DNA from 3 places in the Halomonas sp. RT37 genome. Region 2 is predicted to be linked to each of the others. Evidence: predicted binding sites of a transcription regulator. Region 2 holds the regulator's gene; each other region holds the start of a gene.
What was found. The regulator PhoB, encoded in region 2, activates phosphate uptake and scavenging genes when phosphate is short. The targets are predictions, from matches to a motif close to TGTCATANNNNTGTCANA.
Positions count from the first base shown of each region.

Region 1 (7,782 bases), 540 kb from region 2:
CCATGGCAGCGCGCGCCTCGGAGGCCTTGGTCAGCTGGAACTGCAGCGCGTACAGCTGCGCCTCCAGGCCGGCGCGATCGATGATCGCTCGCTCCTCGTCGGACAGACGCTCGTAGCTGCGCACCCCCATCACGATGGGCTGCAGCGAGTACTGGGCGTGAAGTTCGGTGAGGTGGTCCTGCACCTCGTGAAACTTCATGGTGCTGTTGACGATGTAGGGGTTGTCCTGGCCATCGATCACGCCCTGCTGCAGGCCGGTGAAGACCTCCGGCCAGGACATGCTGATGGGGCTGGCGCCCCAGGCCTCGTAGCTGGCCAGCATGATCTCGTTCTGCGGCACGCGAACCTTGAGTCCCTCGACGTCGGCGAGGGTCGTCACCGGCCGCTGGGAGTTGGTCAGGTGACGGAAGTTGGAGTACAGCCAGCTGACGATGTGCACACCGGCCTCTTCCTCGGCGATGGTGTTCCACCGATCGGCCAGGGGGCCGGTGGTGGCCTTGACCGCATCGGCGTGGCTACGCAGGGCATAGGGCATGGTCAAGGCGCCCAGACGCGCTGCGTAGGGCGTCAGGTTGCCGACACCGACCAGCGCAAAGTCCAGCTTGCCGATGCGGGTGTCCTGGATCATGCCGGTCTCGGAACCGAGCTGGCCGCCGGGGAACAACTCGACCTGCATCTCGCCGTCGGACAGCGATTCGACCAACTCCTCGAAGCGCTGGGCCAGGGCCCCCTGGTCGGAGTCCATGGGATCGCCCATGCCGACCTTGAAGGTCTTGGCCTCTGCGGCGGTGGCAGTGGCTGCCATGACGATGGCGGCGGTAAGTAGAGTCTTCTTGAACATTATTGTCACTCCGGATGTCTTGTTATTGCGTCGTCAGACGTGGCTCAGCGAGAGCCGAGCGCCTTGTCGGGTGTTGCCTCGGGGGGCTGCACCGCCTCATCCATGGCGGCGCTCATCAGCGCGACGATGTCGTCGCAGTCTGCTTGATCGAAGGTCAGCGGCAGGCGCAGGTCACACAGGGTGGCGAGTACTCTGTCGGCGATCGGCAGCGCACGTGTGCCGGCCAGATAACCCCAGCTGTCGTAGCGGCTGGTGTAGTCCTCCGGCAAGGGTTTGCCATACCACTTCAACGGAATGCCGCGGGCCTCGCAGCCCTCGACAAAGCGCGCAATGGTGTCGGCGCCCAGCGCCGGCAGGCGGAACTGGATGGAGCTGCCGACGAAGTCCTCCCTGGCGGGCCGGTCAATCAGGCACACCTCGGCGATATCTCCAAGACGCTGCTCCATGCGCCGATACAGCGAATTCCAGCGCGTCTTGCGGTGCTCCATCTCGGCCAGCTGAGGACGCAGGATGGCCGCCCGCAGATTGTCCATGCGGCCACTCATGTTGGGTGTCATCAGACGCGTCTCGGCGAAGCTTTCGGGCGCGGGTGCGGCCAGGTGCCGATCGAACAGCATGTAGGAGCCGGACAGGATCACCGCACGCCGCATGACCTCGGCATCGGCTGTGGCCAGAAGTCCGCCCTCTCCGGAATTGATGTGCTTGTAGGTCTGGGTGCTGAAGCAGCCTGCCTTGCCGAAGGTGCCGCTGGGTCGGCCATCGTAGGCCGCCCCCATGGTGTGGGCACAGTCTTCGATCAGCACGATGCCGTGGGACTCGCACACCGCGACGATGGCGTTCATGTCGCCGATATGGCCGCGCATGTGCGACAGCACAAAGAAGCCGGCACCGCTCTCGCGAGCGGCGCGATCCAGGTCGCCGGGATCGACGGTGGTATCGTCCAGGATGTCCACCAGTACCGCCTCGCCCCCTGCCGCGACGATACTGCCGGGCACCGGCGACAGGGTGAAGGCGTTGCACAGCACCTTGTCGCCGGCCTCGAGTCCGCAGGCGCGCAGCGCCAGCTGCAACGCATAACCGCCGGAGGCGCAGGCCAGTGCGTAGTCGACACCCAGGCTCGCGGCGAACTCGGACTCCAGCAGGGCGGTCTCACCGGCCTCGCCTTCGGCCAGGTTGTAGCGATGCAGGCGACCGCTCTGGAGCACGGCCACCGCCGAGGCGATGGCGTCGTCAGAGATGGCTTCCTGCTGGGTGAAGGATTTGGCAAAACGGCGCATGGCAGGCTCCTTCGCTTGCGACTCAGTAACGAGCCTGACGGTGAACAGGGAAATCCCACTCCTGCTCGGGGAAGTACTTGGCCAGGCGCCAGTCACAGGCCCGGGCGTGGCCTTCCATGCCCTCGGTGCGGGAAATCCGGGATCCCACCGCGCTGAAGGTCAGATTGGCCTCGACGCTCAACTGCTGGGTGGTCAGCACCTTCATGAACTTGTGGACATTGAGTCCACCGGAGTAACGCCCGGCGCGCTTGGTCGGCAGGATATGGTTGGTACCGGAGCACTTGTCACCGTGGGTGACGGTGCTGCCCTCCCCCAGAAACAGCGAGCCATAGTTGCTCAAATGCTGCTTCCACCAGTCCAGATCCTCGCACAGCACCTGCAGATGCTCGCAGGCGTACTGATCGCTGATCGCGACGATCTCCTCGCGGCTGTCGCCCACGATGACCTCACCGAAGTCGCGCCAGGCAGCGTGAACGATATCCGCGTTGGGCATGTCGTCAGCGACTTTCGGCAGAATCTCCATCACTTCGCGGGCGATCGCTTCGCTGGTGCTGAACAGCCACACCGGTGAATTCGGGCCGTGCTCGGCCTGGGACACCAGGTCGACGGCGATGGTCATCGGGTCGGCGGATTCGTCGGCGATGATCGCCGACTCGGTGGGGCCGGCAAACACATCGATACCCACTTCACCGAACAGCAGGCGCTTGGCTTCGGCCACGTAGGCGTTGCCGGGACCGACCAGGATGTCGGCCTCGCGGCCACCGAACAGACCGAAGGCCATGCTGGCCATGGCGTGGACGCCGCCCATCTCGAGGATCATGTCGGCGCCGGCCACATGCATGGCGTAGGCCACCGCCGGGTTGATGCTGTCGCCCCGGGGCGGCGAACAGGCCACCACGTGTTCGACACCGGCGGCCTTGGCGGTGGCCACGCTCATCAGCGCCGAGGCGGCGTGAGCGTAGCGGCCGCCCGGCACATAGCAGCCGGCGCTGTGTACCGGCAGCACACGCTGACCGAGCAGCACGCCCTCTTCGGTCTCGATCTCGAAGGAGGTCAGGCTGTCACGCTGGGCCTCGGCAAAACGGCGGATCTGGCGGTGGGCGAAGTCGATGTCGTCCTTGACCGACTGGGGCACGCTGTCGATCAACTGACGCCGCTTGTCGTCGCTCAACACAAAGTCGCCGGTCCAGCCGTCAAACTTCTCGGCGTATTCGCGCACGGCCGCCTCGCCGCGGGCACGAATATCCTCGAGCATGCCACGCACCGCTTCCGTCACGCGCTGGTCTTCGGCGGCAACGCCAGCGGCGGCCTCCGCCGTCTTGAGATGACGAATGGTCATTGTTGTCTCCGAATAACGTCGTCGAGGGCGCCCGAACTCAGCGGGCGCCTGCCCTGAAGCGCCCTGGGCCTAGCCCTTGTAGTCGGGGAAACCGAAGGTATCGGGATAGCCGAACAGCGCAACGGCGCCGCCGGTGTGCAGGAAGACGACGTTCTCGTCCTGCTTGAAGTGGCCCTGGCGGATCAGGTCGATCAGCCCTGCCATGCCCTTGCCGGAGTACACCGGGTCCAGAAGGATGCCTTCGTGACGGGCCAGCAGGGTGACCGCCTCGATCATGCTGTCGGTGGGCACACCGTAGCCCTCACCCACGTAGTCGCAGTTGGCGACCACCTGGTCGCGGCTGACGACGCCGGACAGGCCGAGCTTGGCTTCGGTCTTCTGGGCCAGGGCAAAGACGTTGGCTTCCTGCTTGTCCTTCGGCGCGCGAACGCCGATGCCGAGCACCGGGATACCGGCGTTGCAGGCGCTGAGGCCGGTGACCAGGCCCGCCTGGGTGCCGGCGCTGCCGGTGGCGTGGACCAGATGATCGATGCGCAGACCCATGTCGTTGGCCTGGGCCAGAAGTTCCAGGGCGGCATTGACGTAGCCCAGGGCACCGATCTCGTTGGAGCCGCCGCCGGGGATGATGTAGGGCTTCTTGCCTTCACTCTTCAGACGATCGGCCAGGCCTTCCATCTCGGCGGCCATGTCGGCACCGCCCGGGCGCTTCTCGACGCTGGCGCCGTGGAGCTGATCAAGGAAGACGTTGCCGTTGTAGTTGTAGTTGGGGTCCTCGCTGCCGGTGCGGTCTTCCAGCAGGATGTGGCACTCGAGCCCCAGCTTGCAGGCGGCGGCCACGGTCTGGCGGGCATGGTTGGACTGGGTGGCGCCCTGGGTGATGATGGTGTCGGCACCCTGTTCCAGGGCATCGGCCATCAGGAATTCCAGCTTGCGGGTCTTGTTGCCACCGGTGGACAGGCCGGTGCAATCGTCGCGCTTGATCCACAGCCGCGGACCGCCGAGCAGCTTGCTCAGGTTGTCCATGGGCTCCAGCGGAGTGGGCATATGGCCGAGACGGACACGGGGAAAACGGGACAAGTGCATACGGGCCTCCAGGCGAGTCATTGTTGGCATTGGCGTGCTCTCTTGACGACCTACGTCGAAAGACACAGCAGGCCTGAAGGCCTGCCCTCGAGCGATCGCTTCCAAGTTAAGCCTCGCCTGGAACATGAGACCAATGCCAAGTTGCTCGCCAGCTGTTAAATTTTTGCATAGCCACTGCTTAGCCCCGGCCGCCACCCACCAAGGCAGACCAAAACACCAATGAAGATCGAATGGATAGAGGATTTTCTCGAGCTTATCGAAGCGGGCACCTTTTCCCAGGCGGCCGAACGGCGCCACGTCACCCAGCCGGCATTCTCGCGCCGCATCCGCCAGCTGGAAGAATGGCTGGGGGTGGCGCTGATCGATCGCAGCGCCTCGCGCCTGGAGTTGACCGCCCACGCGCGGGCGTACGAGCCCCAATTACGAGAGTGGCTGGCACGCCTTTACGCCATGCGCAGTCGTCTCAGAAGCGATGCCCGCCAGGGGCCCAGGGCCATTCTGACCACCCAGCACACCCTGACCGTCAGCTACCTGCCGCGCCTGTTGCGCCACCTGCGTCATCACGCGCCTGAGGTGGGACTGCAGATCACCTCATCCGACCGCAGCCAGTGCATCCACGACTTCGAGCAAGGCAAGGCCGACCTGTTGCTGTGTTCGGAGCTGGAGGGCGCCCCCCTGTTCAGCGGCAGCGACAGCGTCGAGCGGCTGTCACTGGGCGTTGAACGGCTGTTGCCGGTGTGCGCATCGGATCATCACGGTGGTCTCATGCACGAACTCGAGGAAGGTCAACGACTGCCCTTGATCGGCTACGATCCGGACAGCTTTCTTGGCCAGGCCCTGGCGACGCCTTACCTACTCGATGCCCAACGCCACTACGAGATCGAACTGGTCTGCGAGACCGCCTTCACCATCGGCATTCGCCAACTCGCCCTGGCCGGTCTCGGCATCGGCTGGCTACCCCACGGGTTGATCGAGGAAGACCTCGAGAGCGGCAAGCTGATTTCCTTGCAGGAAATCCTCGGCGGCCCCTCTCTGGAAGTGGCCTGCTATCGCCATCGCGACGAAGCGGCAGTGGCAGCCCCCCTGTGGCACCTGCTGGAAGAACGCCCTCCCGCGGTCTAGCACTCCCCTGCAGTTCGAAGCCCCTCGATCTCGCACCTCAAACTCCCTGAGGGGCGGCGGAAAGCGTCAGCTCGATGGCGTCGTGGCGCCAGTACTCATCATCACAGTCGATGGCACGGCCGTTCTGGTCGTGGTTGATGCGGGTGATGCGCTGGGCGGGGCTGCCGCGTACCGCGTTGAGCGCGCTGGCGGCGTCGCTGGAAAGTACACAGGTGCCGAGCTCGTAGCTGACCCGCCCGACCCGGATGCCGTACTCGCGGCGGTAGAGCTCGGTCAGCGATTCCCGCGCCAGATCGAACTCCAGAATGGCGGGAAAGCAGCGCGGCAACAGATGGTGTTCCACGTAGAGCACCCGGCGTTCGTCCACCAGCCGGGCACGACAGATGCGGTAGACGCGCTCGCCTTCGGCGAGTCCCAGCCGGCGGGCGACCGTGACGGGCGCGATCACTTCCTCGGCACTGAGCAACAGGGTGCGGGCGCTGCGCTGCTGGGATCGCACCATCTCGTGAAACGGCAGGCAGGCCAACAGGTCATAGCGTAGCCGTGGCGGCGACACGAACCAGCCGCGCCGATTCTCGCGATACACGCAGCCCTCCGCCTCCAGCTCATTGAGTGCCTCGCGCAGGGTGATGCGGGTGGTCTGGAGGCGCGCCATCATGTCTCGCTCGCTGGGCAGACGGCGATCGCCCCGTGTCGAGGCCAGACTCAGCAAGGGCGCAAGACGCTCGCGCAGGCGATGGGAGGGTGAGGCGTCGTGCGAGGTGTCGTCAGGGACAGTAGGCAAGGCGGACTCTCGAAGCTCTGACCAGGATCGCCGCCGGGCAGTATCCGGTGGCATCCAGCTTTCTGGTATAGACCAAAGAAGGTTCAACGTAATTTCAGCAGTCTAGTGGCAAGCCGGTGACAAAGCGATGACAGTGCTCGAACGAGTCGGGTTTTTCGTCCTTTACCTAGCTCATATGGACTGAGACGAGACTGCCACGCAACTGACACGAGGCTGTCACGCTAGCTCCTTAGGGTGATCGTCAACGGGAACTGATCTAGACCAGAAAGGCGCATCGGTTTCCGTCGACTTCACGCCCCTGACCCGGAGACCCTCTCGTGATCGTCACTTCTCTGCGTTACCCGACCCTGACCGCCCTGGCCTGCGTTGGCCTGCTGTCCACCGCCGCCCAGGCAAACACCGCCGAGCTTGAGTCACTGATCGAGGCCGCCAAGCAGGAAGGCCGCGTCGACAGCGTCGGCATGCCCGACACCTGGGCCAACTGGAAGGACACCTGGGCCGACCTGGAAAGCGTCTACAGCCTGGCGCACACCGATACCGACATGAGCTCCGCCGAGGAAGTCGCCAAGTTCAAGGCCGAGGGCGAGAACGCCACCGCCGATATCGGCGACGTCGGCTTCGCCTTTGGTCCGATCGCGGTGCAGCAGGGGGTGACTCAGCCCTACAAGCCCACCACCTGGGACGAGATCCCCGACTGGGCCAAGGACGACGATGGCCATTGGATGCTCGGCTACACTGGCACCATTGCGCTGATGATCAACAAGAACCTGGTGGAAGAGGACCAGCGCCCGAGTTCCTTCGCCGACCTGCGCGAGGGTGACTACTCGGTATCGGTGGGCGCCGTGGGCCAGGCTTCCCAGGCCAACAATGCGGTACTCGCCGCCGCCTACGCCGCCGGTGGCGACGAGGGCAATCTGGCCCCGGGCCTCGAGCTGTTCGCCGAACTGGCCGAGCAGGGCCGACTGTCGCTGGCCGACGTGTCCATCGCCAACCTGGAGAAGGGCGAAGTGGAAGTGGCCCTGCTGTGGGACTTCAACGCCTTGAACTACCGCGACCAGATCGACCGTGACGCCTTCGAGGTGGTGATCCCCTCGGACGCTTCGGTGACCTCCGGCTATGCCACCATCATCAACACCCACGCCCAGCACCCCAACGCCGCCAAGCTGGCCCGTGAGTACATCCTGTCCGACGAAGGGCAGTTCAACCTGGCCGAGGGCTACGCTCGCCCGATCCGCGCCGAGCACCTGACCCTGCCCGACGACATCGCCGCCAAGCTGCTGCCCAACGAGCAGTACGCCAGCGCCCGTCCGATCCAGGACTTTGCCGCCTGGGAACA
Region 1 covers NZ_CP098827.1:4,319,771-4,327,552, forward strand. Annotated here, with positions in the region: gene NFG58_RS18725 (TRAP transporter substrate-binding protein) at 1-841, opposite strand, end outside; gene NFG58_RS18730 (aminotransferase class I/II-fold pyridoxal phosphate-dependent enzyme) at 886-2,118, opposite strand; gene hisD (histidinol dehydrogenase) at 2,141-3,457, opposite strand; gene NFG58_RS18740 (D-cysteine desulfhydrase) at 3,527-4,540, opposite strand; gene NFG58_RS18745 (LysR substrate-binding domain-containing protein) at 4,760-5,662, shown strand; gene NFG58_RS18750 (UTRA domain-containing protein) at 5,700-6,446, opposite strand; gene NFG58_RS18755 (ABC transporter substrate-binding protein) at 6,764-7,782, shown strand, end outside.
Region 1: the regulator PhoB is predicted to act here: its motif matches at 6,562-6,579, upstream of NFG58_RS18750 (UTRA domain-containing protein).

Region 2 (7,782 bases):
GCAGCGCCTGCCGGATCGCTGGGACCTGATCGGGGGCGCGCTGTGTCTGGTGGGTGCCGCGGTCATCCTGCTGGGGCCCAGGAGCTGATGGGAGCACGCTCGGTTCGTTCTGGCGGGGCCTAGTGCACAGCGCCTGCGCGGCCGAGCGCCACCGGGTCGGCCGCTGCCAGCCGGCTCGAGGGAAAGATGCAGCGGAAGGTTGCGCCCTCGCCGAGCCGGGAGTCGATATCCAGGCGTGCCTCGTGGCGCAGCAGCACGTGCTTGACGATGGCAAGCCCCAGACCGGTACCACCGGTGGCGGTGCTGCGGCCCTTGTCGACCCGGTAGAAGCGTTCGGTAAGGCGTGGCAGGTGCCTCGGATCGATGCCTTCGCCGTCGTCTTCCACCTCGAGGCAGGCGCCTTCGCCGTAGGCACGCCAGCGTAGCGTGATATGGGCGCCGTCACCGGCGTAGCGCACCGCATTGAAGGCCAGGTTGGAGACCGCGCTGTGCATCTCCTTCTCGCTGCCGGTGAGGCTGCGCGATTCTTCGACGACGACCTCGATCTGCTGGCGGCCGCCTGACAACGCCTCGGCGTCGCGCTTGACCGCCTGCAGCAGGGTGGTGGGGTCGAGGCGAACGTGATCGCTGCCGCCCTGGTCGTTCTCGAGTCGTGACAGCAGCAGCAGGTCGTTGACCAGATTCTGCATGCGGCGCGTCTGGCTCTGCATCTGGGCGACCCCCTTGCCCAGGCGCTCCGGCAGCATGCCGGCCATGTCGCTGTAGGTCTCCAGGTAGCCGGTGAGCACGGTCAACGGCGTGCGCAGCTCGTGGGAGACGTTGGCGACGAAGTCGCGGCGCATCTGTTCCAGGCGATGCAGACGGGTGATATCGCGGGCCATGACCAGGCGTTCATCGTCACCGTACAGGGTGATCTGGAACTGCAGGATCATGTTCTCGTCGATGGGGGAGGGCAGGCTCAGCGGTTCGCGGTAGTCACGGGCATTGAAGTAGCCGACGAAGCGCGGGTCGCGCAGCAGGTTGGTGATGTGCTGGCCGCGGTCCAGCGCCGGCTTCAGGCCGAGCATGCGCTCGGCGGAGCTGTTCCACCACTCCAGGTCGCCGTGGCGATCGAGCATCACCACGCTGTCGCGCATTGCCTCGGATGACTCCTGGATACGCTGGAGGGTCGAGCGCAGGCGGCGCTGGGTGATCCGCTGGCCCTTTTGATAGCGATAGAGGCGATCGAACAGCTCGCCCCACAGGCCACTGGCGGTGGGAGGTTCCTGCTGGGGGCGGTGGGTCAGCCAGTCGTGCATCGCGTGCAGGTTGCGCAGGTGATAGCTGAGCCCAAGCGCCAGGCCCAGGCCGATGCCTACGCTGGACAGCGAGAAGGGCCAGCCCAGCAAGGCGCCGAGACCCACCAGCACGGCCAGGCGCCAGACTTCTCGTCTCCACAGACGACCCACGTCAGTTCTCGGCTCCGTTCACCTCATCCCTCCTGGTGCTGCGTTGCGTCGATGGCTCGCTCAGACCTTGGCCGAAAAGCGATAACCGGTACCGCGTACGGTCTGGATCAGTTGCTGATGGGGTTCCCCCAGGGCCTTGCGCAGGCGGCGGATATGCACGTCGACGGTACGTTCTTCCACGTAGACGTTGCCACCCCAGACCTGATCGAGCAACTGGCCACGGGTGTAGGCGCGCTCCTGGTGGGTCATGAAGAACTGCAGCAGGCGATATTCGGTGGGGCCCATGTCCAGTGACTTGCCGTCGACGCTGACGCGATGGCTGACCGGGTCGAGCTTGAGGCCTTCTACCTCCACCGGGTCCTCGACGCCCCGCGGAGTGGCGCGTCGCAGCACTGCCTTGAGTCGGGCCACCAGTTCTCGCGGCGAGAATGGCTTGGTGATGTAGTCGTCGGCGCCGGCTTCGAGACCCTGGATCTTGTTGTCCTCCTCACCCTTGGCGGTGAGCAGGATGATCGGCAGCTCTGCGGTGGTTTCCTCGCGCTTGAGCCGGCGGGCCAGTTCGATGCCGCTGGTGCCCGGCATCATCCAGTCCAGCAGCAGCAGGTCTGGCTGGTCATCGACGATGATGGCGTGGGCGGCCTGAGCATTGTCCGCCTCGAGCACCCGGTAGTCGGCCATTTCCAGCGCCACCGCGATCATTTCGCGGATCGGGGCTTCGTCATCGACGATCAGTACGGTCTTGGCGGTCATCCCGGGAGCCTCTTGGTCAGGGTCTTACACTCGACGGTGACAAATGACACCACGTCAATGTGACAATTAGATGACATTGTATCCATTGTCGAGCGACCGAGACGGGCATTTCCCTCACCCGAGGGAGGGGTAGAGGCTCAGTCCGAGTCCGGCGAACAGCAATAGGCCCGACCAGTGGTTGTTGAGAAAGGCCTGGAAGCAACGGTCGCGGTCACGGCTCTTGATCAGCCGCTGCTGGTGGACAAAGGTCGCGCCCATGGCCAGCCAGCCGAGCCAGAAGAAGCCGCCCAGCGCCAGCAGGCTGCCGGCCCAGGCCAGCAGCCCCAGGGTAGCCAGCTGCAACAGCGCAATGATACGGGTGTCCCAGCGGCCGAACAGTACCGCGGTGGACTTGATGCCGATCTTGAGGTCGTCGTCGCGGTCGACCATGGCGTATTCGGTGTCGTAGGCCACGGTCCACAGCACGTTGGCGGTAAACAGCAGCCAGGCGACCATCGGGACTTCGCCGAGCACCGCGCCGAAGGCCATCGGAATGGCCCAGGAGAAGGCTGCGCCCAGCACCACCTGGGGGAAGTGGGTGTAGCGTTTCATGAAGGGATAGCTGGCGGCCAGCACCGCTCCGATCAACGACAGCCACACGGTAAAGCCGTTGGTCAGCCAGACCAGCGCGAAGGCCGATCCCAGCAGGTACACGAACAGCACCTTGGCCTCCCGCTCACTGATGCGGCCGGTGGCCAGCGGTCGGTTCTTGGTGCGTTTGACGTGGCCATCGAAGTGGCGATCGGCGTAGTCGTTGACCACGCAGCCCGCCGCCCGCATCAGGTAGACGCCGGCGACGAAGATCAGCAGGGTGTCACGGGCCGGAATGCCCTCGGAGGCCACCCAAAGCGCCCACAGGGTCGGCCACATCAACAGCCAGGTACCGATGGGGCGGTCCAGACGCATCAGCGCCAGAAAGTCGGGAATTCGGTTCAGGTATCCAGGGGGACGCAGCAGCGAACGATCCATCGGTCTCTCTCATGCTCTGGCGCAGGTCAGGCGAAAATGAGGCGTAAGCCGGGCAACAGTCGCTCCTCGGAGAAACATCGCCGAGAAGCCTTGGCGCAGCCTAGCGCGAGCCGACGGCCATGACCAGCCAGGCGGCTCGCTCCGAAGGTGGCGACGGAAGGGCGATGGCGGGGTGACAGCCGGTGAGCGACAGCTAGTCAGCCGGTGGCAGAGGCCGACAGCGACAACGCTCGGCCCATGGTCGGCATAAAGCTCTCCTGCACCAGCAGCACCCAGCCGCTGTGACGAAATACCGAGCGGCGTTGCCACAGTCCGGTATAGCCGTGGATCGGCCTGGTGTTACGGCCGATCTGAATGGCGCTGCGCTCGAGATCGGGCTGGCGAAACAGCCAGCTGCCGAGAGAGGTCTCGCCGAGGCCTTCGAAGGGAGCGTCGTGACGCTCGACGATCGGTGCCACGCTGCGCGCCACCACCCAGGGCTCCTCGTCCACGCACAGGGCGACCTCGCGCAGCCAGGCCTGCTCGTCGCTGGCCAGGCCCAGCACGTGGGCCTCGTCAGGCCACGGCAGGCCCTTGGCCTCCGCCAGCAGGCGTACGCGAAAGTGCCCGGCGCCTGCCGCCTCGATCAGGCGTTCTGTCAGGGAGTCCCGCGAGGCCAGCCAGGCGTGCCAGTCAGCGGGCACCGCGATGCCACCGGAGGCCAGCGACACCCAGCCGGGGTCGACGATATCGGCCGCGTCGGCATTCGGCGAAGCGGCTGTGGCTGGCGCGGGATTACCCGGTTCGGACCCCGAGCGCTCCCCCAGGGAGCGGAATGTGGAAGGAAGCTGTGTCATGCGGCCTCGGCAGGGCTGTCGTCACCGGAGGGCGGTGCTCCGGTCGGTCGGCGCATAGTGTACCATGTGGCCCAGCACTCACCCGCTGGTGTGGCCCCGTGCGGGCCGGCCCAGCTTCAACAGCGACCGCCCGGCGGTCGTCGGCAGAGTCGAAGGAAGCGATGCAAGGACCCTTGACCATCATCGGTACCGGCATGGCGGGCATAGGCCTGGCACGCCAGGTGCGGGCGCTGGACGCCCACCGACCGATCACCCTGATCAGCGCCGACTCAGGCGATGACTATTCCAAACCGCTGCTGTCCACCGGCTTCGCCAAGGGCCTGGCGGCGGATCGGCTGGCCGCGCGCTCGGCGCTGGAACTGGCCGATCAACTGGGCGCGGTGGTACGTCCCCACACCAGGGTCGATGCCATCGATCTGGCGTCGCGCACCCTGAGCCTGGGCCAGGAACGCCTGCCCTGGTCGGATCTGGTGATTGCCACCGGTGCCAGCCCCGTGGCGCCCTTCGAGATTCCCGATGCCCTGGCCGGACGGGTGTTCTCGATCAATGATCTCGACGACTATCGGCGTTTTTCGGCAGGCCTCGAGGCGCTGGGGCGCCCGGCTCGGGTGGCCATCGTCGGCCTCGGACTGGTCGGCTGTGAATTTGCCAACGATCTGCACGCCGGTGGTCATCGCGTCTGCCTGGTCGGCCCTGAACCCTCGTTGCTGCCCAGGTTGCTGCCACGGCGGCTGGGTCAGACCCTGAGCCAGGCCTTCATCGAGGCCGGCATCGACGTCATCCATGGCCGTCTGGTGAGCAGGCTCGAAGGTGCCGGTGGTGACATCGGTGTGCACCTCGACGACGGCCATGAGCTGGAGGCGGATATGGTGCTGGTGGCCACCGGTCTGAAGCCGCGCTCTCGGCTGGCGCGAGAGGCCGGTATCGCGACAAATGGTGATGCTATCGTCGTCGATCGCTACCTTAAAAGCTCCGATCCTCGTGTTCATGCGCTGGGTGATGTGGCCTCGGTGGATGGCGTCAATGCCATGTACGTGCAGCCGCTGCAGGCTTCGGCCAAGGCGCTGGCTGCGACCCTGTGTGGTCGTCCCACCCAGGTGCGTTACGGGCCCTGGCCGGTGCTGGTCAAGACGCCGCTGCTGCCGGTGGTGGCGCTGCCGCCGATGACCGACAAGGTGCATTGGCGAATCGAGGCTGACGGCGAGGATATCAGCGCCCTGGCCGAGGATGACGAAGGGCGTCTGCAGGGCTTTGCGTTGACGGGAAAATGCGTTCGTCGGAAAGTCGAACTGGCGCGGGCGGCACCGCCGTTGCTAGGCTAGGTTCGTCAACGGCGCGGGTTGTACGCGATACAGCCGTCGTTGAAGGTGCCACCGAGGCAGGGCAATTCTATCGGCGACGACCGCCACGACGTGTGGCTGGCCGGTGTCGTATCGCCGGTTTCGTTCCGATGGAAGAGGCAAGGTCCCGTCGGCGGTGGCTCTCGCTAGTCGAAAGACAGTCAGGAAGCGCTGAGCGCACCGTGATGTTCATCGTCGTGGTCAACGATCCTGTTGTCACGGCGCAGGGCCGGGGACTGCCCGTGTGGACACTCGGACAGTGTTTCCATAACAATGATGCCGGTGTCACGGCACCGGAGTATCAAGCCAAACCAGGAGGGCTGTATGCGCAAGCCAGAACTCGCCGCGGCGATTGCCGAGCGTGCCGATCTATCCAAGGACAAGGCCAGCCAGGTGTTGAACGTCATCCTCGACGAAATCACCGGTAGCGTGTCTTCCGGCCAGGACGTGTCGTTGATCGGCTTCGGCACCTTCACCGTGCGCGAGCGTGCCGCCCGCACCGGCAAGAACCCTCAGACGGGCCAGCCGCTGAAGATTCCCGCCAGCAAGACAGTCGCCTTCAAGCCCGGCAAGGGGCTCAAGGACGCAGTCGCCCGCTGAGGTGACGACTACCACCGCCTGTCCTCCAGGCGGTGGATCGATATCGCGGCCCGGTAGCGGGCCGCGCCTACCCGTCGACCGGTGAGGCAACATGACCCTGAGACTGATGCTGTGGCTGCTGGGCGTCATGCTCAAGCGGGCCTTCAAGCGCAAGGCGCGATTCCGCGAACGTCTGCAAGACCGGGGTGGGCTCGACTGGGGCATCGCCACCGAAGATCTGTCCATCGCGCGCCACTATCGCATGCGCCCCACGGGGATCGAGAGTCAGCGTGGACTGCCGGTGGATCTCGATCTGGAACTACGCTTCCAGGACAGTCAGACCGCGATCAAGGTACTCCGGCGCCCCTCCCAGCGCACCTTCCTCGATGCCATGATGGCCGGCCAGCTTCGACTGGTGGGCGACGCCCAGGATCTTGATCGGCTGCAGCGTCTGCTCAAGCACCTGTGAGGCACACCTGATCCATACCCGGCCCACACCTGGTCTACACCCGGTTCACACCTGGCCATAGCGGCCGGCTTCCTCGCCCAGCCAGCGCCTGATCAGTGGCCTGCTGGCCTCTGCTGCCTGCTCGAGCAGGGCATCGGCCAGTGGAGTGATGCGCGGCAACAGGTCGGCATCACGCTCCAGGTCGGCGATCTTCATCTGGGCCAGCCCCGTCTGGCGGGTGCCCAGCACCTCTCCGGGGCCACGAATCTCGAGGTCCCGCTCGGCGATGCGGAAGCCGTCGGTGGTCTCGCGCATGACCGACAGGCGCTGTTTGGAGGACTCCGATAGCGGCGGATGGTAGAGCAGCACGCAGTAGCTCTCGGTACTGCCGCGCCCCACCCGGCCACGCAGCTGATGCAGCTGCGATAGCCCCAGACGTTCGGGGTTCTCGATGATCATCAGGCTGGCGTTGGGCACGTCGACACCGACCTCGATGACCGTAGTGGCAACCAGCAGGTCCAGCTCGCCGCTCTTGAAGGCGGCCATCGTCTCGGCCTTCTCGGCCGCCTTCATGCGCCCGTGGACCAGGCCGACGGCCAGGCCCGGCAGAGCCTCGGTCAGCTCCTCGTGGGTCACCTCGGCGGCCTGGCAGGTCATCGCCTCGGACTCCTCGATCAGGGTGCAGACCCAGTAGGCCTGGCGGCCCTCGTCGCAGGCCGAGCGGATGCGCTGAATCACCTCGGGCCGGCGTTCGTCCGGCACCACAGCGGTGGTCACCGGGGTACGCCCGGGCGGCAGCCCATCGATCACCGAGACGTCCAGGTCGGCGTAGGCGCTCATCGCCAGGGTGCGAGGAATCGGGGTGGCGGTCATCACCAGCTGATGGGGCGTCAGCCCGCCCTGTTCGCCCTTCTCGCGTAGCGCCAGACGCTGATGCACGCCAAAACGGTGCTGTTCGTCGATGATCGCCAGGCCCAGACGAGAGAACACCACATCATCCTGGAAGATGGCGTGGGTGCCGACGATCATGCGCGCTCGACCGTCGGCGATGGCGGCCTTGGTGTCCAGGCGCGCCTTGCCCTTGAGCTTGCCCGACAGCCAGGCCACGTCGATGTCCAGCGGCGCAAACCAGTCGCGGAAGGCGCGGTAGTGCTGCTCGGCCAGCAGTTCGGTGGGGGCCATGATGGCGGCCTGGCAGCCGCCGGCGATGGCCGTCAGTGCCGCCATCGCCGCCACCACGGTCTTGCCCGAACCGACGTCGCCCTGGACCAGACGCAGCATTGGCGCGGGCCTGGCCAGGTCGGCTCCGATCTCGTCGAGCACGCGACGCTGGGCGCCGGTCAACGAAAACGGCAGCTGGGCCAGAAAGCGAG
Region 2 covers NZ_CP098827.1:4,859,018-4,866,799, reverse strand. Annotated here, with positions in the region: gene NFG58_RS21260 (YnfA family protein) at 1-88, shown strand, start outside; gene phoR (phosphate regulon sensor histidine kinase PhoR) at 120-1,448, opposite strand; gene phoB (phosphate regulon transcriptional regulator PhoB) at 1,509-2,198, opposite strand; gene ubiA (4-hydroxybenzoate octaprenyltransferase) at 2,313-3,206, opposite strand; gene NFG58_RS21240 (chorismate lyase) at 3,404-4,042, opposite strand; gene NFG58_RS21235 (FAD-dependent oxidoreductase) at 4,204-5,364, shown strand; gene NFG58_RS21230 (HU family DNA-binding protein) at 5,707-5,982, shown strand; gene NFG58_RS21225 (hypothetical protein) at 6,074-6,430, shown strand; gene recG (ATP-dependent DNA helicase RecG) at 6,476-7,782, opposite strand, start outside.

Region 3 (7,782 bases), 2.3 Mb from region 2:
GTGCAAGCGTGCCCGCGACGTCCCCATTGCCATCATCAACTTTGTCGAAGGGACCCGTTTCACCCCGGCCAAGCGCGAGGCCAGGCAGAGCCCCTTTCGCCATCTGTTGCGCCCCAAGGCCGGCGGCATCGCCCAGGTACTGAACCTGCTCGGCGATCGTCTCGACGCCATCATCGACCTCACCATCGACTACCAGTCGAGCCAACCCAGCTTCTGGCGCTTTCTGTGCGGCCAGGAGAAGGCCATTCGCCTTGATGCACGCCGCCTCGACGTGGCGCCGTGGATGCTGGAGGGGCGCTATCACGACGACCCGCACTACAAGGAACGCTTCCACTCATGGCTCAACGCCCTGTGGCAGAACAAGGACGCCTCACTCGACTCGCACCGCTGGTGATCGCCCTGCTGCTGGCCGGCTGCGCCGGTCAGGGGGCATCGCCGGCGTCATCGCAACGCAGCGCCAGCGTCGCCGGCAGCAGCATTGCCGGCGACTGGATCAGCGTGCAGCGCGGCGACACCCTCGGCTCCATCGCCCGCCGCGCCGGCGTACCGCTATTGCGACTGCAGCGCTTCAATCCGGGTGTCGACGCCCGCCACCTGGCCGTGGGTCAGCGCCTGCTGGTGCCCTCTCATCAGGAGCGGGCGCCGTCCGGTGGCCCCTATCGCTATCAGATCCGCCCCGGCGACACCTATAGCGCCGTTGCCAGGCGCTTCGGCACCACCGCTCAGCGCATCCAGAGTGCCAACCCTGGCGTCCGCGCCACCGACCTCAAGGTCGGCCAGGTGATCCAGGTGCCGCTGGCCAGCGGATCGGTCGCCAGCCGCTCATCATCCAGCAGCTCAGGCACGTCCAGCCCCTCTCGCTCCGCTTCGTTGCCGGATCCCGGTCCGGTCGCCTCAAACGCTCGTGGCTGGCCCTGGCCGCTGGACGACTACCGGGTGGTGCGCCGTTACGGGAAGGACAGCCGCGGCAGCCTGCAGCCGATGCTGCTGGCCACCGACGAGGGCGCCCGGGCCAAGGCCGTTGCCGATGGCCAGGTGCGGTTTGCCGACGGCATGCGCCAACTGGGCCAGGTGGTGATCGTGCACCACGCCGACAACCTGCAGAGTGTCTACGCGCTATGTGACGACCTGCTGGTCAAGCAGGGAGAACAGGTCAGCCGCGGCACCCCACTGTGCGTGGTCGGCAAGCATGCCTCGACCGGCCGCCACGATCTGCTGTTCGACATGCGCCATGGCGGCAAGCCCATCGACCCGGACACCATCCTTCGCTGAGCGCTGCGGGCCGAGTCGACGCAAGCACAGACCGCTTGTCCGTCGCCCGGCCCCGTCGACACCGTAACAGCCTGTTCATATCGCTGACCTAGAGATGTCATGCTGGAGCATCACTCTGTCTCGGGAGCGGGCCATACGGGGCCCGACCGGTACGAGGAATTCCATGCGCATCTGTCTGGTCAGCGAAACCTGGTCTCCTGATATCAATGGGGTCGCCCATACGCTGGGGCGCATCAGCCAGGAACTGCGTGCTCTTGGCGTGACGCTGCAGCTGGTCCGGCCGGCCCCCGTCGACGGCTCCACCGAACCCGCTACCGGGATGGCCCACGAACTTCGCGTACGCGGCATGTCGATGCCGCGCTACAAGGAAGTGCGTATCGGCTGGGCCTCCGCCAGTCGTTTGCGCAGGCTATGGCGCGACAATCGTCCCGACGCCATCTATGTAGCGACCGAAGGCCCCTTGGGCTGGTCAGCCCTGCGCGCGGCAGAAAAGCTGGACATTCCCGTGGTCAGCGGCTGGCACACCAACTTCGATCACTACTGCCAGGACTATGGTCTGCCGTGGCTGGCGCCACTGGTACGCAATCGCCTGCGGCATTTTCACAATCGCTGTGCGGCGACCCTGGTACCGACCCATCAGCAAGCCCGGGAGCTTGCGCAAAGAGGCTTCGAGCGCGTCAGCGTCATGGCACGCGGCATCGAAGGCGATCGTTTCACCCCCGCCAAGCGTAGTCAGCAACTACGCGACAGCTGGGGTGTCGGCCAGCACCAGCCGGTGGCGCTTTACGTGGGCCGACTGGCGCCGGAGAAGAACCTGGAGCTGTTGCGCGACACCTTTCTCGACATGCTCGAGGCGCGCCCCGACATGTGCCTGGTGGTGGTGGGCGACGGCCCCGGGCGGGCATCGCTGGAAAAGGCCCTGCCGGACGCCATCTTTACCGGCTTCATCGATTCCGCCGAGATGCAGATCCACTACGCCAGCGCCGACATCTTCGTCTTTCCCTCGCTGTCGGAGACCTGGGGCAACGTCATTCTCGAAGCCATGGCCAGCGGCCTGGCGGTGGTAGCCTTCCGCCACGCGGCCGGCGCCGAGTTGATCACCACCGACAAGGATGGTGTCAGCGTCGCCGCCGGTGACAACGCCGAATTCCGCCAACAGGCGACAGCGCTATGCCAGCAGCAGGCACGCTACGCCCGCCTGGGCCGCGCCGCCCGGGAACGCGCCCTGGCCTACCGCTGGCCGTCCATCGCCCAGACCTTCCTCGACGCCCATCACCAAGCCCTGACGTCGGGAACCGGCCTGTCGGACCCCGCCAAGGCCTAGATCGCTCGTTGAACACCCCGCCGCCAGAGCGAGCGGCGGCGTGGAGGCCACAGGCAGCGGGCCCTGGCACGACACATGACGACACATGACGACACATGACGACACAAGACGCTAGAAGACGACTTACCGCCAGGGAGATGTGACATGCCCACTAAAATCCCGCAGATGTTCGACCGCCTGGATATGCTCGAGTGGCAACTGTGCCAGCGCACCGCCGGCCTCAGCATTCACCGCCCCTGGCTATCCACCTTGAAGATCTCCAGCAAGCTGGGCGACTGGCCGATCTGGGTGGCGCTGATCCTGGCGCTGCCGGCGATCCACGGCCGCGATATCGGTCTGCGCCTGATGCTCGAATACACCGTCACCGCCGTGGTGGCGATCGCGGTGTACAAGCTGCTGAAGACCCGTCTGTGTCGAGAGCGGCCCTTCATCACCTTTGGCGGCAGCATCCAGTGCAACGAACCGGCCAGGGACCGCTACAGCTTCCCCAGCGGCCACACCATGCACGCGGTGATGTTCTGCACCCTGGTCGCGGTACACAGCCCCGCCCTGCTGCCCTGGCTGCTGCCCCTGGCGGGCCTGATCGCCATCTCGCGGGTGGGTCTGGGACTGCACTACTACAGTGACGTCCTTGCCGGCGCGGCGCTCGGCTATGGCATGGCCCTGGCTAGCCTCGGGCTTTCCTCGACCACTCTGCTGATCGCGGCGTCCCACTGACGCCGCCTCGGGGGGCATCACTGCCGCTCGCCCGCATCTCGCCCGCACCTCTAGAACAAGCGCCACCGCTCCTGATCGGTGGCGTCAGCCAGCCTTCACTGGCATCCTGCTTGAATGCCTCCACATGACCCCAAAGCGCTGCTCGAATTGCTACACGAAGCACCACTCGAAGCGCCATCCCAAACCTTGGTCGAGACCCCGCCGCTTTACTACCTGCCCGGGCTCATAAGCGAGTCCGACGCCAGCGACCTGCAGGATAGGCTACGCCAGGAACTCGACTGGCAGCAGCCCGAACTGACCCTTTACGGGCGCAGTCATCCCATTCCCCGCCAGCAGGTATGGATGGGCGATCATGCCTATCGCTACTCCGGCAGGGACTTCGCGCCCTGCCCCTGGCATCCGACGGTGGCGGCCCTGCGTGATCGTCTCAATGACCTGCTCGAACGGTTTTCAGCCGTCGACAAGAGCACACCGACCAGCGCCTTCAATAGCGTACTGATCAACCGCTATCGCAACGGCGAGGACCGCATGGGCTGGCACTGCGATAACGAAGCGGTACTTGGCGACTGCCCTACCATCGCCTCCATCAGCCTGGGAGCGACCCGTCCCATGCGCTTTCGCTGGAAGGACCGCTCGTCCGAGGCCTTCAACGTCTGGCTCGAAAGCGGCAGCCTGCTATGGATGGGGCCAGGCTGCCAGGAACAGCTCGAACACGCCCTGCTGCCGCGCAAGATCCCGGGCGAGCGAATCAACCTGACCTTTCGTCGGCTTGTCGTCTGATCTGCAATGCCGGCGCCAGACCCGAGCCGTCTCTTTCTCCAGGACATAAAAACGGCGCCCTGTGGGCGCCGTTGATCGTTCATCCGATGGCACTTTCCGCCACACAAGATAACGGTATAACGCGTTATCTATCGAGATGTCAGCCGCGTTGTCAGCCGCGTTGTCAGCCGCGATAGTAACCCGGTGTGATGACCGGCATGCGCGTCACCGTCATCGGCAGACGCTTGCCACGCACCTCGGCGTACACGGTGGTGCCGATCTCGGCGTGATCGAGGCTGACGTAGCCCATGGCCACCGGCTTGCCGACGCTGGGGCCAAAGCCACCGGAGGTCACCTGCCCGAGTAGACGATCGTCCTCGCTGTAGAGCTCGGCACCTTCGCGCACCGGGGCACGCCCCTCGCCCAGCAGGCCGACGCGCTTGCGCTGGTGATCCTTGACTTCGACTTGGTGCAGCACCAGATCAGCCCCCGGGAAGCCACCGGCGCGCTCGCCGCCACGACGACGTGGCTTGCCAATGGCCCAGATCAGCCCCGCCTCCACCGGCGTCGTGGTGGTATCGATATCGTGGCCGTAGAGACAGAGCCCGGCCTCCAGGCGCAGGGAATCACGCGCCCCCAGGCCAATGGCCTCGACCTCTTCCTCGGCCAGCAGCTTGCGCGCCAGGGCGTCGGTCTGATCAGCCGGCACCGAGATCTCGAAGCCATCCTCGCCGGTATAGCCGCTGCGGCTGATCCACACCGGGATACCGTCGATGTCGAAGCGACCATGCTGCATGAACACCATCTCGCAGGCTGCCGGACACAGGCGCGCCATGACATCGGCGGTCTTCGGCCCCTGCAGCGCCAGCAGGCCGCGATCGACCACCTCGACTTCGTGGTCGGGCAGCCCGCGACGCAGATGGGCGATGTCCTGATCACGACAGGCCGCGTTGACCACCAGGTAAAGGTGGTCACCGGCGTTGACCGTCATCAGGTCATCGAGGATCCCGCCGTCTTCGCTGGTAAACAGGCCATAGCGTTGCATGCCTTCGGGCAGGCCGACCAGATCCGCCGGCACCAGGGTCTCCAGCGCGGCCAGCGCGTTCTCGCCACGAATCAGGATCTGCGCCATGTGCGAGACGTCGAACAGGCCGCAGGCCGCGCGGGTATGCTCGTGCTCTTTCTTGACCCCCAGCGGATACTGAACGGGCATGTCATAGCCCGCGAACGGGACCATCTTGGCCCCCAGCTCTCGATGCAGGGCATTCAGCGGTGTCGTCTTGATTTCACTCATGGCGTTTCGTCTCGTGGTTCGTGAAAGAACCCTTGCAACGACAGGAGGTGCCCCTGAGGGCACCTCCCGTGGTCGGCTCAGGCTCAGGACTTGTCGTGATCAAGGGCCTCGCCCGGCAGGATGTCCTTGCCGTCGAAGTAGTCCTTGGTCAGCTTGAACACCACCGGCGACAGCAGCGCCAGGGCGATCAGGTTGGGAATCGCCATCATGGCGTTGAAGGTGTCGGCCATCAGCCAGATGAAGCCAAGCTGGGCCAGGGCACCCACCGGAATGGCCAGCACGAACAGTACCCTGTAGATCATGATCGAGCGGGTACCGAACAGGAACTGGAAGCACTTCTCGCCATAGAAGGACCAGCCAAGGATGGTGGTGAAGGCGAAGATCGCCAGGGCGATCGACACGATGGCCTCACCCCAGCCATTGGGTAGGGCATTGTCGAACGACAGCGCGGTCAGCGAGGCGCCGGCCTCACCGGTCTCCCAGATCGGCGCGGTCAGGATCACCAGGGCAGTGATGGTGCACACCATGATGGTATCGATAAAGGTACCGAGCATGGCGATCAGCCCCTGGCGAACCGGGTTCTTGGTCTGGGCCGCGGCGTGGGCGATCGGCGCGCTGCCAAGACCGGCCTCGTTGGAGAAGATACCCCGAGCGACACCGAACCGGATGGCCGCCATCACGGCTGCGCCGGCGAAGCCACCCATGGCGGCATGGGGATTGAAAGCGTAGTAGAAGATGTTGCTCAGGGCGCCGCCGATCTGGTCGGCATTGACCGCCAGGGCACTGACACCGGCGATGATGTAGGCGATACCCATGATCGGGACCAGCTTGCCGGCCACCTTGGCGATGCGCTTGATGCCGCCGAGGATCACCGCACCGGCCAGCACCATGATCACCACACCGGTAATCCAGGGCTCGATGCCGAAGCTCGACTCGAGGGCGTCGGCCACCGAGTTGGACTGCACGGTGTTGCCGATACCGAAGGCGGCCACGGCGCCGAAGAAGGCGAAGGCGCCACCCAGCCACAGCCATTTGCGGCCGAGTCCGTTCTTGATGTAGTACATCGGTCCGCCGATATGGAAACCGGTGTCATCGGTCTCGCGATAGCGCACCGCCAGCACCGCCTCGGCAAACTTGGTCGCCATGCCCACCAGGGCGGTGATCCACATCCAGAACACCGCACCGGGGCCACCCAGGGCGATCGCCGTGGCCACACCGGCGATGTTACCGGTACCGATGGTCGCCGACAGCGCCGTCATCAAGGCGTTGAACGGCGAGATCTCGCCTTCATCCTTGCTTTCGGACTTGCTGTCACGCCCGCCCCACATCAGCTTGAACCCCATCCCCAGCTTGCGGATGGGCATGAGCTTGAGACCCAACTGGAGGTAGATACCCACCCCCAGCAACAGGATCAGCATGATCGGTCCCCACACCACCCCATTGATGGCGGAGAAGATATTGTTGAGTGCTTCCACGGAAGTCTCCCTTTTGACTCGGCACTTGTTGTTATGCGCTGTCGACCAGCAGAAAGCCTGTTTACCGTGAATTGTTATCGGAATAACAGGCATGTCAGACGAATCGACAGCACGGACCCGCCTACGATAGCGGATATTGTCGCAAGGGCACCAGCAACGCTTGTCCACGCTAACGCCGCTTCGCCAGCCGTTGTTTGCATGAACGTCAACCGTGTTTCCTATTGGAAACTTTTGCCACCTTAGCCAAGGCGTTTGGTCTTGGCAAATCCCCCTTTGGTCGCTGAAGGCCCCCGCGCCTCTTCGACGTCTGTAGCATAGTCGCCAACGTCGAATCATGCCGGGTCTCGCCACCAACGCGTCCATCACGTGCCATCCGCCCATCCCTATCACCTCACCGTGGCTTCAGCCACGGGCGTGGACTGGACGCCAACCGCGAGTCGTTCCACCCTATGTCTTGAGAGTGCGGCGACCACCCCGTTTTTCTCTCATCATGGACTCGCCAAACGCCGAGAATGGCGTTAGCATGCGCGAAACCGGAAAACCTTTTTCGTATAGGAAATCGAGATGAGCTCAATCCCCGCCAACCTGCGCTATGTCGACAGCCACGAATGGATTCAGGACAACGGCGACGGAACCGTCACCATCGGCATCACCGATCACGCTCAGGAAGCCCTGGGTGACGTGGTCTTCGTCGACCTGCCCGAGGTCGGCACCAGCCTCGCCAAGGGCGACGAATTCGGCGTTATCGAGTCGGTCAAGGCCGCCTCTGACCTTTATGCGCCGGTGGACGGCGAGATCGTCGAGGTCAACGAGTCCCTCGAGGACGCTCCGGAGACCGTCAACGAAGCGCCTTACGAGGATGGCTGGATCATGAAGGTGCGCCTCGACGACCAGAGCGCCCTCGACGACCTGCTCGACGCCGACGCCTATCAGGCGGTGGT
Region 3 covers NZ_CP098827.1:2,247,434-2,255,215, reverse strand. Annotated here, with positions in the region: gene NFG58_RS09565 (acyltransferase) at 1-394, shown strand, start outside; gene NFG58_RS09560 (LysM peptidoglycan-binding domain-containing protein) at 337-1,272, shown strand; gene NFG58_RS09555 (glycosyltransferase family 1 protein) at 1,436-2,596, shown strand; gene NFG58_RS09550 (phosphatase PAP2 family protein) at 2,741-3,313, shown strand; gene NFG58_RS09545 (alpha-ketoglutarate-dependent dioxygenase AlkB) at 3,500-4,093, shown strand; gene gcvT (glycine cleavage system aminomethyltransferase GcvT) at 4,257-5,366, opposite strand; gene NFG58_RS09535 (sodium:alanine symporter family protein) at 5,450-6,841, opposite strand; gene gcvH (glycine cleavage system protein GcvH) at 7,406-7,782, shown strand, end outside.
Region 3: the regulator PhoB is predicted to act here: its motif matches at 1,357-1,374, upstream of NFG58_RS09555 (glycosyltransferase family 1 protein).